DNA from 3 places in the Edwardsiella piscicida genome. Region 3 is predicted to be linked to each of the others. Evidence: riboswitches for the same ligand, from Rfam matches in the RefSeq annotation. Region 3 holds a riboswitch; each other region holds the start of a gene.
What was found. A riboswitch is a leader RNA that binds a small molecule or an ion and turns the genes downstream of it on or off. The one in region 3 is predicted to bind thiamine pyrophosphate.
Positions count from the first base shown of each region.

Region 1: another riboswitch for thiamine pyrophosphate. It lies ahead of thiB (thiamine ABC transporter substrate binding subunit); the one in region 3 lies ahead of thiM (hydroxyethylthiazole kinase).
Region 2: another riboswitch for thiamine pyrophosphate. It lies ahead of thiC (phosphomethylpyrimidine synthase ThiC); the one in region 3 lies ahead of thiM (hydroxyethylthiazole kinase).

Region 1 is NZ_CP090968.1:672,634-674,895, forward strand. It holds gene thiP (thiamine/thiamine pyrophosphate ABC transporter permease ThiP) at 1-346, opposite strand, end outside; gene thiB (thiamine ABC transporter substrate binding subunit) at 322-1,317, opposite strand; TPP riboswitch at 1,358-1,457, opposite strand; gene sgrR (HTH-type transcriptional regulator SgrR) at 1,499-2,262, opposite strand, start outside.
Region 2 is NZ_CP090968.1:195,339-197,600, forward strand. It holds gene thiC (phosphomethylpyrimidine synthase ThiC) at 1-1,067, opposite strand, end outside; TPP riboswitch at 1,178-1,293, opposite strand; gene nudC (NAD(+) diphosphatase) at 1,461-2,234, shown strand.
Region 3 is NZ_CP090968.1:1,150,336-1,152,597, reverse strand. It holds gene thiD (bifunctional hydroxymethylpyrimidine kinase/phosphomethylpyrimidine kinase) at 1-695, opposite strand, end outside; gene thiM (hydroxyethylthiazole kinase) at 692-1,495, opposite strand; TPP riboswitch at 1,530-1,626, opposite strand; gene uraH (hydroxyisourate hydrolase) at 1,725-2,132, opposite strand; gene dcuC (C4-dicarboxylate transporter DcuC) at 2,242-2,262, opposite strand, start outside.

The sequences.
Region 1 (2,262 bases), 480 kb from region 3:
CATACACGCTCAGCAGCCCGAAGACGGCCACCAGCACCGGCAGCACCAGGGTCATGGCGCACAGGCGCAGCAGTAGCGTCCGCCCGGGAAAGCGGCGGCGGAACAGCGCGATGGCCAGCGCGATGGCCGGCAGCAGCGACAGCAGCGTCGAGAGCAGCGCCTGCCAGAAGCTGAAGCGAACGACATGCCACAGATAGCCATCCCGCCACAGCGCTGCTGGCGCGGCGGCGGGGGCGCTATACCACAGCGCGCCGAACGCCAGCAGGGCGATCCCCAGCAGCAGCGAGGCGGCCAGCGCGCCCGGCCATAGCCAGCGGGGGATCAGCGGCTCAGGGCGCTTTGCCATGCGCGGATCCACTCAGCTCGGTGCTGTGCGACGTCGTCGGCGGTAAAGCTGAGCGTCTTCTGCGGCTTGGGCAGGGCGGCGAAGGCCGGCGGTAGCGCCACCGCTGTCGTCGGATACATCCAGTTGCCGGTCGGGATGGCATTTTGGAACGCCGGGGTGGTAATGAACTGCATAAACTGGTGCGCCAGCGCCGGCTGGGGGCTGTGCTTCAGTACGCCGGCGACCTCGACCTGCAAGTAGTGGCCTTCGTCAAACATCGCCGCGGCATAGCGATCGCTGTGCTCTTCGATCTGGTGGTAGGCCGGCGAGGTGGTATAGCTGAGGACCATGTCCGCTTCGCCTTTGAGGAACAGGCCATAGGCTTCGCTCCACCCTTTGGTGACGGTGACGGTCTTTTGCGCCAGCTTCTGCCAGGCGGCTGGCGCCTGATCCCCGTAGACCTTCTGCATCCATAGCAGCAGGCCAAGCCCCGGGGTGCTGGTGCGCGGGTCCTGATAGATGACGCGCCACTTTTCCGGGCCCTCAACCAGCTGTTTCAGGCTGGTCGGCGGATTGTTAACTCGCTGGCGGTCATAGACAAAGGCGAAATAACCGTAGTCATAGGGGACAAAGTTGGCGTCGTGCCAGCCGCCGGGGATCTGCAGTCCGCGGGTGTCCGTCTGGCTGGGGCTGAATAGCCCGCTGTGCCGGGCGGCGGTCAGCAGGTTGTTATCCAGCCCCAGCACGACGTCGGCCGGGCTGTTTTTCCCCTCCATCCGCAGGCGGTTAAGGATGGCGACGCCGTCCTCCAGCGGGACCAGCTTGAGCTCACAGTGGCAGGATTGTTCGAAGGCCTGCTTGATCTTGGGCCCGGGTCCCCAGTCGGCGGCGAAAGAGTCATAGGTGTAGACGGTCAGAACGGGCTTGTCGGCCGCCTGCGCCAGCAGCGAGGCCGTCAGTAGGGCCAGAGTCGAAAACAGTTTTTTTAACACTTTGCACTCCCTTGGTGGCGGTGGCAAAGGTCTTTGAGCAGCAGCGGGCTCTCTCAAATCCCTCCGCCGGTATTAACCGGATCAGGTTCGACGGGTATGCTCTCAGCCCGACGATCCGCCGGGCACCCCGTTGAGACGGCGCTTATTGTAAAGAGCGCGTGCGTGATTAGAAAGACGTTTGTTAACGGGAGGCGGCCGGAGGATGCTCCGGCGGGGCAAACCAGGCCGACTTGAAGTCAAACCAGCCCAGCGTATTCATGCGCACCCCGCGCATGCTGTGCTGGCCGTGCAGCTTGAGCCAGTGGTGAAACAGCGGATGCAGCTGATGTCGCTGCACTAGCTGCTGACTCCACTCCGCCACCGGCAGACGCTGCTCACGCCAGCGGCAGGCCTCGCTGGCCAGATCCAGCCCGGTGCAATGGCTCAGCAGCGGCAGTTCGTACAGCATGGCAAAAATGGAGAACTCCAGCGGTAGATAAAAGTTGGCGCTGCCCAGCCACAGATCGCTCTCGGCGGCGCCGTCGTGCCAGCGGGTATAGTCGATCTCCTGCATTTCCAGCGTGACGCCGTGCGTCGCCAGCAGCGGCTGTAGCGCCTGATAGAGGGCGTGGAACTCCGAATGCTCGCTGTAGAAGGTGATTCGCAGGTGAGTCAGCTGCGGGGGCTTAGGGCGATCGCTGAGCATCTTATTGTGGTGCCAGCGCGGCAGCAGGCCGTAGGCGGGAGACCAGTAGCGCTGGTGCAGGTGGCTGGCGTTGTTCAATAGGGCGATGGGATTGATCGTCTGACACAGCCAGGCGCGCACCGCCGGATCGTGCATCTGTGCGCTGCGCTGGTCGAACAGCATAAAATAGCAGCCCTCCTCCAGGCGACTCTCCAGCTCGTCACCGCCGCTGCCGTCGGCCTGCAGCTGCACGCCGGCGTGAACCAGCGCCTCGGAGATTT
Region 2 (2,262 bases), 950 kb from region 3:
GATACGATGCCGGTCAGGCGCTCGGCGGTCATCGGAATGAAGCGCAGCAGCAGGCCCGCGTGCAGGGTGAAATAGTCCACGCCCTGCTCCGCCTGTTCTAACAGCGTATCCCGGACCAGCGGCCAGTCAAGGTTCTCGGCGATGCCGTTGACCTTCTCCAGCGCCTGGTAGATGGGGACGGTACCGATAGGCACCGGGCTGTTGCGGAGGATCCACTCGCGCGTCTCGTGAATATAGCGGCCGGTAGAGAGATCCATCACGGTATCGGCGCCCCAGCGGGTGGCCCACACCAGCTTTTCGACCTCTTCCTCTATCGAGGAGGTGACAGATGAGCTGCCGATGTTCGCATTGACCTTTACCAGAAAGTTACGCCCGATAATCATGGGCTCTGACTCGGGGTGGTTAATGTTGGCCGGAATGATGGCGCGCCCGGCGGCGACCTCGTCCCGGACAAACGCTGGCGTGATATTGTCCGGCAGGTGGGCGCCGAAGGCGATCCCCGGGTGCTGCTGACGTAAGACGGCACTGCGAATGCGCTCGCGCCCCATATTTTCACGCAGCGCGATAAACTCCATCTCTGGGGTGATGATACCCTGTCTGGCATAGTATAGCTGCGTGACGCGATGTCCCGGTCGCGCGCGCCGCGCGGATGAGCGCTGTTCAAAACGCAGCGTCTCCAGATCCCGATCGGCCTGGCGGCGGCGAGTATAGTCTGAGCTGCGCCCCGGCAGGATCTCGCTGTCGTTGCGCTCCGCGATCCAGGCGCTGCGTATGGCCGGCAGTCCGCGGCGTAGATCGATCTCCGCCTGCGGATCGCCATAGGCGCCGGAGGTGTCATACACCGCAATCGCTTCATTATCACGCCACTGCGGCTGCTCTGGCGTTCCGCCGATCAGGGTTGGACTTAAGCTAATTTCGCGCAGGGGGACGCGGATATCCGCTCGCGAGCCCTGCAGGTAGATGCGTTGGGAGCTGGGATAGGCTTGCGCCTGGAGATTATCGATAAAGGCCTGAGCCTGGGCCCGGCGCTGGCGACGCGGCGCGTCGCGGTGAGTAAGGGTAGACATAGCAAATTCCTGCCATCAACGGTGTTACAGGGAAAAATTGCTTGTCTGGAGCTCGGAGAGGAGTAATGAATAGTGGTGAACGTTTCAAAAGGGCCTGAGCCCGGTTCAGCGTGATAATTACTCTTGTTCCCTTCGTGGGTATTAGCCCAATCAGGTTCCGCGGATCCCGAATCAACGGTCTCAGCCTGTGATACGGCGTATCAGCTAGGCACTCCGACAAGATAGCGCGCAGCGCAGGCTGCGCCTACGATGCGGGAGCCAGTGTAAGGAGCGGCCTGCGAAACTGCAAGCATTGTTAATAATATGTTTAGTAATGACGTAGACTTGATGCGCGCTGCCTGCGCGGGGGAAGCCGGGCGCGTCCATCGAGCGTAAGGGGTTTATACGGTGACAGTGGCACAGCAATTGAGTGACAGCGATAGCGGCTGGTGGGTGGTCAGCGATCGGGGACGTATCTGGCTGCCGGAGGGCGAGCTGCCCTACGGTAGCGCCGCTCAGTGGCATTTGGTCGGCGAGACGGCGTATCGCATCGGTGAGTGGCAAGGCATGCCGGTATGGCTGCTGTGTCTGACGTATCCGCAGGACATGACGTCGGTTCGCCAGCTGATCGATGCCGATCGCGGCCTGTTTCAGCTGGCCGGGCGCGGCGTGCAGCTGGCGGAGTTTTTTCAGTCCCACCGTTTCTGCGGCTCCTGCGGGCACCCGATGCACGCGAGCCAGCAGGAGTGGGCGCGTCTATGCGCTCATTGTCAGCAGCGCTATTACCCACAGATCGCCCCCTGCATCATCGTTGCCATTCGCCGTGATGATCACATTCTGCTGGCGCGGCATAATCGCCACCGTAACGGAATCTATACCGTATTGGCGGGCTTTGTCGAAGTGGGGGAGACCCTGGAGCAGGCGGCGGCGCGGGAGATTTTTGAGGAGAGCCGACTGCAGGTGAAGAACCTGCGCTACGTGACCTCGCAGCCGTGGCCGTTTCCCCATTCGCTGATGATGGCCTTTCTGGCCGACTATGCCGCCGGCGACCTGTGCCACGATCCTAAAGAGCTGCAGGAGGCCGATTGGTATCGCTATGATCGTTTGCCGCAGCTCCCCCCGGCCGGCACCGTAGCCCGCCGTCTGATCGAAGACACCGTCGCGCTGTGCCGGGCGCAGCATGAATAAGCAGACCGCATGTTACAATGCCATCAAA
Region 3 (2,262 bases):
TCATGGCGCGGGCGCAGCGCCGCCAGCGCCGCGGACAGGGTGCAGCCCGTCCCGTGAGTATGGCGCGTCGCCACGCGCACCGCGCTAAAGCGCTCGGCGGCGCCGTCGCGGGTCAGCAGCCAGTCGGGGCTCTCCCCGCCCCGCAGGTGTCCCCCCTTCATCAATACCGCCTGACACCCCAGCGCCAGCAGCGCTTCACCCTGGGCAACCATCGCCGTCTCATCTTCCGCCATCGAACACCCCAGCAGCGCGGCGGCCTCCGGCAGATTGGGGGTGATCAGCGAGACCTGCGGCAGCAGCTGCTCGCGAATCGCGCTGACGGCCTGCGGCGCCAGCAGCGCATCGCCGCTTTTGGCCACCATAACCGTATCCAGAACGACGTACGGCAGCGGGTAGCGCGTCAGCGTCTGAGCGACGCAGGCGACGATATCGGCGCTGGCCAGCATGCCAATTTTCGCGCTGTCGATACGCACATCGCTCAGCACGGAGTCCAGCTGCGCCCGAACAAACCCGGTGTCGATAGGGTAAACCGACTGTACGCCGCGGGTATTCTGGGCCACCAGCGCGGTGATGACGCTGGTGCCATAGGCGCCCAGCGCGGAAAAGGCTTTGAGATCGGCCTGGATCCCGGCACCGCCGCTGGGATCGGTACCGGCGATGGTCAGGGCATTAATCCGTTCTGCGCGCATACTCATGCCCCCTCCCCCGCGATGACGGCGGGCTGAAGGCCATACAGGGCATCCAGGAAATGGGGCGTGAAGCTGCCGGGACCGCTGGCCTGCGCCGCCGCCCGCTGACCCGCCAGCGCCATCACCCGACAGGCGCTGGCTACCGCCGTCAGACGATCGTCCAATACGCTGAAGGCCGCCGCCACCGCCGACAGCGCGCAGCCGGTACCGACGACCCGGGTCATCAGCGGATCACCGCCGTCGATCCGGTAGCTGTTATCTCCATCGGTCACGTAATCGCTGGCGCCGGTGATCGCCACCACCGCGCCGCTATCGCGCGCCAGCGCCGCTGCCGCCGGCAGCGCCGCCAGCGCATCATCCTGACTGTCGACGCCGCGTCCGCGCGAGGGGGCGCCGGCCAGCGCCAGGATCTCAGAGGCGTTGCCGCGAATCACCGCCGGGCGCAGGTGCAGCAGACGATGGGCGAAATCACTGCGGTAGCGCAGCGCACCGACGGCCACCGGATCCAGAACCCAGGGGGTTCCTGCTAGGTTGGCCGCCTCAATCGCCGCCAGCATACTGTCGGCGCGCGCGTCATACAGCGTACCGATATTGATCAGCAGCGCGTCGGCCAGCGCCGCAAACTGGCGGGCCTCCTCGGCCTGCACCACCATCGCCGGGGCTGCGCCCAGCGCCAGCAGCACGTTGGCCGTTAGACTTTGCACCACTTCATTGGTCAGGCAGTGAACCAGCGGCGCGCGCTGGCGTAAGGTCATCAGCGCCTGAGCGCACAGCGCATCAGGCAGGGGGGCGGGTTGTGTCAACATGGCGTCTCTCCCACCGGCGTGAAGAAGGCGGCGCGGTCAGACACCGTGACTTCCCTACGCTGGCATTATCCAGATCAGGTAATACGGGTATTTCTCAGCCTTCACGTAGAAGGGCACCCCGAGTCAGTTGTTCATCAAAATACTGTCATTAACACACGGTTAATCCAGCGGCAGGATAATACTCACGCCGGCGATTGTAAATGCGCGGCGGCACACCGCGCGGGCGACGTTAGCTGCCGCGGTACGTAGCGTAGCCATACTGGCTTAGCAGCAGCGGCACATGCAGCTTTTCATTCTGCTGCGTTACCTGGAATAAGACCGGCACCTCCGGGAAAAAGGTCTCCTGCCCCTGACCATGAAAATAGGCGCCCGTTTTAAAGGTCACCCGATAGACGCCGGGGTCCATATCGGCGGCCGCCGGGTACAGCGAGCGGACGCGGCCGTCGTTATCCGTCGCGGCGTGGGCGATCTCACGCCACGCGCTGCCATCCTGCCTTTCCAGCATCACCGCCACCCCGGGGGCCGGTTTTCCCGTCTGCTGATTCAGGATATGCACGCTCAGCGTGCCCACCGGCGCGGCCTGCGCCGCCGCGCCGATTACAGATAACATCGCGGTAAGTAAAAGCATTTTTTTCATCACTGGGCTCCCATGTTATGTCATCCCTTCGGCAGCCTAGCAAAATGCGTCCCCCGCTTTATTAAACTTTTCGTTATCTTTTCAGCGCAATCACCCCATACCCTGCGCGCTACAGCGGCAGCAGGGTAAA